2 regions of the Streptomyces sp. NPDC039609 genome follow, and region 1 is predicted to be linked to the other one. Evidence: riboswitches for the same ligand, from Rfam matches in the RefSeq annotation. Region 1 holds a riboswitch; the other holds the start of a gene.
The links. A riboswitch is a leader RNA that binds a small molecule or an ion and turns the genes downstream of it on or off. The one in region 1 is predicted to bind cobalamin.

Region 1 (5,450 bases):
CCGCGCCCGGGGCGAGCGGGAGGAGGAGGGCGCCGATTCCGGCGGCGAGCAGGGTGCGTCTGCGGGGAGTGAGGTCGTGCATGGCGGTCCCTCCCGGACGGGGCGTCAGTCGGTCAGCGTGCTGGGGTCGACGGGGGGCGTGGGCAGGTTCAGCGCGGCGAGTTCGGCCCGGCCCGTGGCGTCGATGGGGAAGGCCCAGCGGTCCAGGAAGAACGCGGTGAGGTCGTGGCCGGCGACGCGGCTGGAGTACGTGGCGAGCGCGCGGTAGCGCTTGGCGGTCTCGGTCCAGTCGGACTGGGGGTTCTCCTCGCGGACCAGCTTGTGCAGTCGGGGCCAGAAGTCCTCGCCGAAGGCGAGCTCCAGCTGACGCAGCGGGACGAGCTTCTCGTACGCGCCGAAGGACCTCTCGTACGCGAGTCCCGCCGTGCCGAACTTCGCCTGGGCCGAGCGGAAGTGGTTCAGGCCCGTGGCCGCGTCGACGGTGAGGAGGTTCGACGGTTGGCCCAGGCTGCGCTGCGCCGCCAGGGAGTAGATGTTCACGGTCACCTCGGTGAGACCCGAGGGCTTGTACGCCATCTGCTGATGCAGGTGTCCGAGCTCGTGGTACAGCCCCCAGCCCCGGGTGCGCAGGCCCTCGACGGTGGTCAGCCGGTCGAGGTAGGCGCGCGGGAAGCCGTTGTAGCCGTGGGTGGCGTAGGCGCCGACGCCGGTGGGGACCTTGGAGACCTCGGTGAAGTGGTACGGGCCGGCCTTGCGGCGGTGTGTCGGGGAGCTCCCGTCGAGACCGCTGACGGCGGCGTGCGAGGCGATGACGGTCTCCAGGAGCCGCAGGAGCGCGTCGTGGTCCTCGTTCCGATGAAGGAGGGCGCCCTCCCGGGTGAGGGTGAGGATCGTGTGCGGCGCCGTCAGCTCCACGTAGGGGACGTCGGTGAGCGCGTCCAACCGGGCCTGGTAGTCGGCCTCGGTGGTGCGGCCCAGTGCGTACGTGGGCATGGGCACCGCCCCGGAGCGGAACCCGACCCCCGCCCGCTCGCCGTCACCGGCCAGCGTCAGGTAGACGGGACCGCCGTGGGGATCGACGACGGTGTTGGCGCCGGGCTTGAGCGCGTGGGCGCGCGGCTCGGTGAGCGTGCCGTAGTAGTCCCAGAGGCCGATCCACAGGGTCGGCACGAGACCGTCGTACGGCAGGACGTTGAGCGTGACCTCGGCGCCGGGCGGCGCGTACAGGCCGGTCGCTTGGAACTCGCTGCCGCGCAGCGCCTGGGCGAGCCGGAGTCGCTCGCTCTCGGCGGCGGGGCGTGCGGTCACCGTGATCGTGCACGCATGGCCGGTGGCGGTGGCGGCCGCGGTGGCCGCGTGCGCCGGGGCGGCGCCCAGCAGGCCGGCGGTGCCGGCACCGGCCAGGCCCGCGAGGACGGAACGACGGTTGAGCGCAGGGAGGTGGGGCATCCGGTCTCCTCGGAGAGGGCAAGGGCCTGGCCTCTGACTGCCCGACAGGATGTAAGCGGTTGCTATGCCGAGGCAAGAGAAGACGCAATGTTTCTACGGGTTTCTATGAACCCGAAAGGAACCAGCGGAGCCAAGGACGGTAAACGTTCTCTCCCGCAACTCCGCCCCGGGCCGTCCCCTGCGCTCATCCCTGCTTCACACGGGGCGGGCCCGCCGGGTGCGCGTCGCCTTCGGCGGGGCCACCGAGTCGCGCACCACGATGTGCGTACCCAGCCGGTGCACCCCCGTCGTGGGCGCCCGCCAGGCGTCGTCACCGTCGTCGCCGTCGTCCCCGGGGGTCGCGAGCCGCACGGCCTGCCGGCCCATCTCCTCCAGCGGGATGTGCACGGTGGTCAGCCGCGGACGCATCTCCTGCGCCACGGGCACATCGTCGTAACCGACGAGGGAGACGTCCTCCGGGATCCGGGCGCCCGCCTCCTCCAGGGCCTGCGCCGCACCGGCCGCCACGATGTCGTTGGCGGCGAAGATCGCGGTGAAGTCGAGGCCCTCGGCGAGGAGTTCGGCCGTCCGGCGATAGCCGAAGCCTCTGCTGAAGGCACCGGTGTGCACCAGACCGTCATCGGGCGTGACGCCGCGCAGTTCGAGGGCTCGACGGTATCCGGCGAGGCGGTCCAGCGTGGTCGAGACGGCGGGCGGACCGCCCAGGTAGAGGATCCGCCGGTGCCCTTGCGTCAGCAGGTGGTCGGTGATGGCGAACGCACCGCCCTCGTTGTCGTACTCCACCGCCGCCGCGGGGACCCGTCCCCCCAGCGAGGGCCGGCCGCAGAGCACCAGGGAGGAGCCCCCGGCGTGGAGCTCCTCCGCGCGGCGGGTGAGTTCCGCGGTGTAGGCGCGGTCCACGACACTCCCTCCGACCAGCACGACCACGTCGGCACGCTGCTCGTGCAGGAGGTCGACGAAGGCGAGTTCGCGTTTGGCGTCGCCCTGCGTGCAGCAGACCAGGCAGAGCCGACCCGTGCGCGCCGCCTCGCGCTCCACGCCGCGCGCGATGTACGCGAAGAAGGGGTCGACGATCTCGCTGACGATGATCCCCACGGTGCGGTTCGAGGTGCCGGCCAGGGCGCGGGCGTGCGCGTTCACGACATAGCCGAGCTCCCGCATCGCGCCCTCGACCCGGTCGCGGGTCGCCTGCGCCACCGGATAGTTGCGGTTCAGCACCCGTGAGACGGTCGCCGTCGACACACCGGCGAGTGCGGCCACCTCCCGGATGGTCGCGCGCCGCGAATCCCCCGCCGCCACCTGCCGAGCACTCCCGTTCATCGGTGCCGCCTCCTCACGTGCGGCTGGAGCCTATACGAACTCCGTCGCCGCTGTTCACGGGACGTGGACGAGCCCCGGGTCGGCTCTCATGCCGTCGGGGCCGCCAGGACCCGCCGAATACGGACCACCGTCCGGAACAGGACCAAAGGTGTCACCACGGCGCCCACGACGGTCACCGGGAGTGTCACGGAAGCCGGGTGGATCCCCAGGACGCACACGGCCGAGTGCAGGGCGGCGTGACGGTGAACGACGGGGTCGACGGCGTCGTTCAGAACGGTGCAGGCGGCGATGTGCAGCCCCGTCCCTCACTTGGGACAACCCTCGGAGCACGTCGTCCGCGTGCCGGCACGCGGGCGCGCCAGGAGCCTACCGGTCACGAACCACGGTGCGTGGCCCAGGACTTCGGTGGTCCCGCCACCTCCGGCACAGGCGGGGAACCGTCGCGCGGGCGGCACCGGACACTCCGTTCCCCCAGGGGTGGCGGCGCGCCGCCACGCAGCGCGTGTGTCTCATTTCACCGTCCGGTATATGAGTCACTCGCACCGTTCCACGCCCGCACGGCTACGCTGCCCGTGCAGCTGGTTCGCCCCGTCAGCCAGGCGGGACGCGTCGTAAGAGGGAACCCGGTGGGAATCCGGGACTGCCCCGCAGCGGTGAGCGAGAACGACCGCCGTCATACGCACTGGGCCCGCGAGGGTCTGGGAAGCGACGGCCAGTAGGTGTCTTGTACGGCTTCCGTACGACGAGACGTGCTCGCGAGTCCGAAGACCTGCCCGTTGCCCGCACGCGACCGTTCGCGTGCGGTGATCCCGGTGACCTCGTGGGCGGGTCGGCGTGCACAGCAGGACGGATCGGCCGCGCGTACCTCGATGTACGCCCGTGCGGTGGTCCTTCCGGTTCGTCACCCCTTCGCTCGCGACTCTTCGGGTCTGTCTCATGACACGCAAGCTCGCGAAGGAGAGTTACGTGACAACCGAGTCCGCGGCCGCGGCAGCACGGGCCACCGTGTACGGATACCCCCGCCAGGGTCGGAACCGAGAACTGAAGAAGGCCGTCGAGGGGTACTGGAAGGGCCGGGTCGGCGCCGAAGCCCTCCGGGAGACCGCCCGGGAGCTGCGCGAGACCAACTGGCGGGAGCTCGCCGACTCCGGCATCCACGAGGTTCCGACCGGTGACTTCTCCCTTTACGACCACGTGCTCGACACCAGTGTCATGGTCGGCGCCGTCCCCGCCCGCCACCGCGCCGCCGTCGAGGCCGACCCGCTCGACGGGTACTTCGCGATGGCCCGCGGCACCGAGGACGTGGCGCCGCTGGAGATGACCAAGTGGTTCGACACCAACTACCACTACCTCGTCCCCGAACTGGGTCCCGACAGCGGCTTCGGCGCCGACAGCGCCAAGCAGGTCGCCGAGCTGAAGGAGGCCCTCGCGCTGGGCCACTCGGCCCGTCCCGTCCTGGTGGGGCCGGTCACCTACCTCCTGCTGGCCAAGCCGGCGCCGGGTGTCGCGGAGGACTTCGAGCCGCTCACCCTGCTCGACCGGCTGCTGCCGGTGTACGCCGAGGTGCTCGCCGACCTGCGCGCGGCGGGCGCCGAGTGGGTGCAGCTCGACGAGCCCGCCCTCGTCCAGGACCGCACCCCCGCCGAGCTGAACGCCGCCGCCCGCGCCTACCGTGAACTCGGCGGCCTGGCCGACCGGCCGAAGCTGCTGATCGCCTCCTACTTCGACCGGCTGGGCGAGGCGCTGCCCGTGCTGGCGAAGGCCCCCGTGGAGGGACTCGCGCTCGACTTCACCGATGCCGCCGCCGGGAACCTCGCGGATCTCGCGGCGGTGGGCGGTCTGCCGGGCAAGCGGCTGGTCGCCGGAGTCGTCAACGGCCGCAACATCTGGATCAACGACCACCAGAAGTCCCTGACCACCCTCGGCACCCTGCTCGGCCTCGCCGATCAGGTCGACGTCGCGGCGTCCTGCTCGCTGCTGCACGTCCCGCTGGACGCCGCGGCGGAGCGGGACATCGACCCGCAGATCCGCCGCTGGCTCGCCTTCGCGCGCCAGAAGACCGCGGAGATCGCCACGCTCGCGCGCGGCCTGTCCCAGGGCACCGGTGCGATCGCCGCCGAACTCTCCGCCAACCGTGCCGATCTGGCCTCGCGGGCGAGCTCGGCGATCACCAACGACCCCGCCGTACAGGCCCGCACGGCCGCCGTCACCGAGTCCGACACCCGCCGTGCCCAGCCCTACGCCGAGCGCGCGGCCGCCCAGCGGGCCCACCTGAACCTGCCGCTGCTGCCCACGACGACCATCGGCTCCTTCCCGCAGACCGCCGAGCTGCGCACCGCCCGCGCCGATCTGCGCGCCGGATGGCTCGACACGGCGGGCTACGAGGAGCGGATCAAGGCCGAGATCCGCGAGGTGATCGCCTTCCAGGAGAAGACCGGCCTCGATGTCCTCGTGCACGGCGAGCCCGAACGCAACGACATGGTCCAGTACTTCGCCGAGCAGCTGACCGGCTACCTCGCCACCCAGCACGGCTGGGTCCAGTCGTACGGCACCCGGTACGTCCGGCCGCCGGTCCTGGCCGGCGACATCTCCCGCCCCGCGCCGATGACGGTGCGCTGGACGACGTACGCACAACAGCAGACGTCCCGCCCCGTCAAGGGAATGCTGACCGGCCCGGTCAC
Region 2 (5,450 bases), on a different contig from region 1:
TGAGGCCGGTGCGGTGCAGGGCGTCCCGTACGGCCTGCTCGTCGGCGGCCGTCCCGGGCGACCAGGCCCGGCGATGGGGGATGCGGCCGAGGCGCACGACCTCGGTGACGCTCAGCTCGACGAGGGTGTCGGCCTGCTGCTCGACGACCGCCACGCGCCGGGCGACGTCCCGGCGACGCAGGTCCGCGAGCCGTCGGCCGTCGAGGGTGACGACACCGGCGGACGGCGCCAGGACACCGCACAGCAGCCTCAGCAGGGTGGACTTGCCCGAGCCGTTGGGGCCCAGCAGCGCGGTCGTGGTGCCGAGTTTCGGGGCGATGCCGACCCCGTCGAGGATCAGCCGCCCGCCGGCGGTGCGCGAGACGCGTTCGGCGGCGAGTGTCATCGGTGAGCCTTCCTGCTCCGGTACAGGACGAGGACGAAGGCGGGAACGCCGACGAGTGAGGTGACGACCCCGACCGGCACCTCCTGGGGTTCGAGCACCGTCCGGGCGAGGGTGTCCACCCAGACCAGGAAGACCGCTCCGCCGAGGGCGGTGACGGGCAGCAGCCGGCCGTGTCCGGGCCCGACGAGGGCGCGGGCCGCGTGCGGCAGGACGAGGCCGACGAATCCGATGGCGCCCGCCGAGCTGACCAGCGCGGCGGTGAGCAGCGCGGTGGCGCACAGCAGGACGAGCCGGGTGCGGACGACCCGTACGCCGAGGGTGGCCGCCGCGTCCTGCCCGAACGCGAAGGCGTCGAGGGTACGGGCATGGCCGAGGCAGACGGCCAGGGTGAGCGCGAGAACGGCGAGGCAGAGCCATACGTCGCTCCAGCCGGCGCCGCTGAGCGAGCCGAGCAACCAGAACAGCACCCCGCGGGTCGTCTCGGCGTCTGCGGAGGTGACGACGACGAAGGAGGTGAGGGCGGAGAACAGCTGCATCGACGCGACGCCGGAGAGGACGACCCGGTCGGTCGTGCCGCCGAGCGTGTGGCTGAGCAGAAGCATCGCGGCGAAGGAGCACACGGCGCCCGCGAAGGCTCCGGCGGATATCGAGAGCGCTCCCCCGCCGACGCCTAGAACGACCACGACGACCGCTCCGGTCGAGGCACCGGAGGAGACGCCGAGGACGAAGGGGTCGGCCAGCGGATTGCGCAGCAGGGACTGCATCACGGCGCCGCAGAGGGCGAGGCCGGCGCCGCACACGGCGGCGAGGAGGGTGCGGGGCAGCCGCAGGTTCCAGATGATGCCGTCCCGGATCGGGCCGATCCCGGAAGGGTCGCCGCCGAAGTGGGAGGCGACGACGGACGCCACGTCGCCGACGCCGATGTCCGCCGGTCCGATGGTGATCGCCACGGCCAGGGAGAGGACGAGTGCCGTGCAGCCGGCCGCGATGCGCAGCAGGGCGGCGGTCACTTCGTGAGGCCGTGCGCGCGCAGGGCGGCGGCGACCTGTTCGATGCCCTCGACGGTGCGGATGGTCGGGTTCATGGCCTGTCCGCTGAGGAGCACGTACCGCTTGTGGCGTACCGCGTCCATGTTCTTGGTGACCGGGTCGGACTCCAGGAACTCGATCTTCTTGGCGGCGCTCTCCCCGGACTGTGCCTTGCGGGTGAGGTCGCCGATCACCAGGAGATCGGGGTTCCGGTCGGCGACCGACTCCCAGCCGATCTGGGGCCATTCCTCGGTGGTGTCGTCGAAGACGTTCTTGGTGCCGGTCTCCCGGGTGATGACGCCGGGGGCTCCGCAACATCCCGCCATGTAGGGGGACTTGGCGTCGGAGAACCAGTAGAGGACGCTGACGTCGGCGACATCGAGTCCTGCGGTGGCCTTCGCCACCCGGTCCTTGAGCCGGGCGACGAGCTGTTCGCCGCGCTCCTCGACGCCGAACACCCGTGCCAGGTCGCGGACTTCGCCGTAGACGGTGTCCATGGCGAGCGGCGTGGTGCGCTTGCCGTCGCCTCCACCGCTGTTGTCCTTGCCCACGCAGTCGGACGGGGAGAGGTAGGTGGCGACGCCGAGCTGCTCGAACTGCTCGCGGGTGGCGACGCCGCCCTTGCCGAGGGTGGAGCCGAAGGAGGCGGCGACGAAGTCGGGTTCGGTGTCCAGCACCTTCTCGAAGGAGGGGTTGTTCTCCGCCAGCCTCGGGACGTCGGAGGCGGCCTTCTCCAGCCCCTTCATCACCGGGTCGGTCCAGGTGGCGGTCCCCACCATCCGGTCCTGGAGACCGAGGGACAGCATGATCTCGGTGGTGCCCTGGTTCAGGGAGACGGCCCGGCGCGGCCCGCCGGGCGGGAGCTTCACGGAGCGGCCGCAGTTCTCGAGCGTCCGCGCGGAGGCGGACGGCGCGGACCCCGTCCCGTCGCCGGCGCCGCCGCAGCCGGTGAGGAGCAGGGCCCCGGACGCGAGCAGGGCGAAGGGAAGGGGGGTGCGGGCGAGAGGCACGGTGCATCCTCGGCGTAGAGGGCCCATGCGCGGGGCCCGTTTCGTACGGATCCGCCAGCAGGTCTTCGGACTCGGGGTCATCCGGGCGGGGCGCCTTCCCGGACCGGCTTCCCGGTCCAGTGGCTTCGTGCCCCGCCCGTCGCCCTCACCGCTGCGCGTCAGCTCCGGATTCGCACCGGATTCCCTGACTCGCGTACGTCACGCACGTGAGTTCGACTGGCTACCGCAAGCTACCAGAACGCCGACGGGGCGGCGGTGGGAGGGTGCGCGATCCCTTTCGGGATCTGCCGCACCGCTCCACCGCCGCCCCGTTCACCGGGACCCGGACGGGCCGGACCGCCGAGGTCAGACCACGGGCACCGGGTACGTCGGGTACTCGACGCCGGACACGTGCTGGACGACGCGGATGACCTGGCACGAGTAGCCGAACTCGTTGTCGTACCAGAGGTAGAGGATCGCGTTGTCACCGTCGACCTTGGTGGCACCGGCGTCGACGATCGAGGCGTGACGCGAGCCGACGAAGTCCATGGAGACGGCGTCGGGCGCGGTGGTGAAGTCGATCTGGCGCTTCAGCGGCGAGTGCAGCGAGACGTCACGGAGGTAGTCGAGGACCTCCTCGCGGGTGGTCTCGCGGCCCAGGCGCAGGCTCAGGATCGCGATCGAGACGTCCGGGACGGGGACGCGGATCGAGCTGCCGGTGATCGGCGCCTTGAGGTCCGGCAGCGCCTTGGCGACGGCGGAGGCGGCACCGGTCTCGGTGATGACCATGTTCAGCGGCGCGGAGCGGCCACGACGGTCGGCCTTGTGGTAGTTGTCCAGCAGGTTCTGGTCGTTGGTGAACGAGTGGACGGTCTCCACGTGACCGCGCAGCACGCCGTACTCGTCATCCATCGCCTTGAGCGGCGGGACGATCGCGTTGGTGGTGCAGGAGGCGCAGGAGAGGATGCGCTCGTCCGGCTTCACCGTGTCGTGGTTGACGCCGTGCACGATGTTCGGGACGTCGCCCTTGCCCGGGGCGGTCAGGACGACCTTGTCGATGCCGGGACGCAGGTGCTTCGAGAGCCCTTCGCGGTCGCGCCACTTGCCCGTGTTGTCGATGAGGATGGCGTCCTTGATGCCGTACGCCGTGTAGTCGACCTCGGAGGGGTCGTTGGCGTAGATCACCTTGATCGCGTTGCCGTTGGCGACGATCGTGCTGTTCGCCTCGTCCACGGTGATGGTGCCTTGGAACTGGCCGTGGATGGAGTCGCGGCGCAGCAACGAGGCGCGCTTGACCAGATCCTGGTCACCGCCCCCGCGGACGACGATCGCGCGCAGGCGCAGACCGTTGCCGGAGCCGGCCTTCTCGATGAGCAGGCGGGCGACGAGGCGGCCGATGCGACCGAAGCCGTAGAGGACGACGTCGCGCCCCTCGCGGCACTCGATCTTGTTGGCACCCGTGGCACCGGCGACGGCCTCGGCGGTGAACTGCTCGACCGAGAGACCGCGGTCGTCCGTCTTGTACTCCGCGGCGAGCATGCCGATGTCGATCTGGGAAGGCCCGAGATCCAGCGCGGTGAGCGCCTGCAGGAACGGCAGCGTCTCGGTGACCGACAGCTCCTCACCGTCGATCTGCCGGGCGAACCGGTGGGTCTTCAGGATGCTGACCACCGACTTGTTCACCAGGGAGCGGCTGTGGAGAAGGACGGTGACGTCCCGCTCCCGGTGCAGCTTCCCGATGATCGGGATCATCGACTCCGCGATCTCCTCGCGGATCTTCCAGTTGGTGAACGAGTCGTCATTGACAGTCACAGGTTTATCTTTCGAGCTAGGCGGCGCTCATATGCTAACCCGGCCTTCCTTTGATCGTTCAAGGGGGACCCGAGGGAGACCGAAGGCACACCTCAGGGCAGGCGGAAAAATCCCTTTCGCGTGATTACCTCCCTGTATCCACCACCGCCCTATCCTCGTCGTTGTCGACGACACAGGAGGAAGCGCGTGGAGCAGCTGCTGAGGGTCCAGAACTTCGTCGTCTCGCGTGACGGATTCGGAGCGGGTGAGGACCAGAGTCTCGAGAGACCGTTCGGTCACGCCGATCCCGGGGCCATGTTCGCCTGGGCCGGTGCCACGGCGAGCTGGCCGAACCGTACCGATCCCGGGGGGACCCGCGGCCTCGACGACTACTTCACCCGGGACTTCGCACGCAACATCGGCGCCGAGATCATGGGCCGCAACAAGTTCGGACCCCAGCGTGGACCCTGGCAGGACCACGAGTGGCGCGGCTGGTGGGGTGACGAGCCCCCGTTCCACACCCCGGTCTTCGTGATGACCCACCACGAGCGTCCTTCGTTCACGCTCTCCGACACCACGTTCCACTTCGTCGACGGCTCCCCGGCGACGGTCCTCGCACAGGCCAAGGAAGCGGCGCGGGACAAGGACGTCCGACTCGGCGGCGGGGCGACCACCATCCGCGAGTACCTGGACGCCGACCTCGTCGACACCCTTCACGTGGCGGTCTCACAGGTGGAGCTGGGCTCCGGGGTACGGCTCTGGGACTCCCCCGACGAGCTGCTGGACCGGTTCCACCTCGAGGTCGTTCCCAGCCCGAGCGGCGTGACGCACCACCTGTTCTGGCGGAAGTGAGCGGAAGGGACACGAGGCCCGGCGCGCCCCGGCACCACCGATGAGTTCCGGGATCCCGTGGCGTCTACCGTCGGTAGGCAGCCATCGCCGGACACCCCCATGGAGCGTCGCATGAGGAAGATCGTCTCCCAGCTGTTCATCTCGCTCGACGGAGTCGTCGAGGATCCCCACCTCTGGCACTTCCCCTACTTCAACGACGAGATGGGTGTCGCGGTCGACGCCGTCATCGGCCGCGCGGACACGCTCCTCCTGGGGCGCCGGACGTACGACAGCTTCGCCGGGGCGTGGCCCGAGCGTGAGGCGGCGGGCGGTGAGGACGCTCCCTTCGCCAAGGTCATCGGCGACGCCCGGAAGATCGTCGTCTCGCGCCGGCCGCTCACCTTCACCTGGCGGAACTCCGAGCAG

Region 2: another riboswitch for cobalamin. It lies ahead of ACZ561_RS01335 (ABC transporter substrate-binding protein); the one in region 1 lies ahead of metE (5-methyltetrahydropteroyltriglutamate--homocysteine S-methyltransferase).

Annotation. Positions count from the first base shown of each region.
Region 1 is NZ_JBVIUJ010000003.1:647,855-653,304, forward strand. Features, by position in the region: gene ACZ561_RS11950 (polysaccharide lyase 8 family protein) at 1-82, opposite strand, end outside; gene ACZ561_RS11955 (M60 family metallopeptidase) at 106-1,449, opposite strand; gene ACZ561_RS11960 (LacI family DNA-binding transcriptional regulator) at 1,645-2,769, opposite strand; cobalamin riboswitch at 3,332-3,560, shown strand; gene metE (5-methyltetrahydropteroyltriglutamate--homocysteine S-methyltransferase) at 3,736-5,450, shown strand, end outside.
Region 2 is NZ_JBVIUJ010000001.1:283,687-289,136, reverse strand. Features, by position in the region: gene ACZ561_RS01345 (ABC transporter ATP-binding protein) at 1-385, opposite strand, end outside; gene ACZ561_RS01340 (FecCD family ABC transporter permease) at 382-1,395, opposite strand; gene ACZ561_RS01335 (ABC transporter substrate-binding protein) at 1,392-2,450, opposite strand; cobalamin riboswitch at 2,463-2,659, opposite strand; gene ACZ561_RS01330 (glyceraldehyde-3-phosphate dehydrogenase) at 2,769-4,214, opposite strand; gene ACZ561_RS01325 (dihydrofolate reductase family protein) at 4,401-5,045, shown strand; gene ACZ561_RS01320 (dihydrofolate reductase family protein) at 5,157-5,450, shown strand, end outside.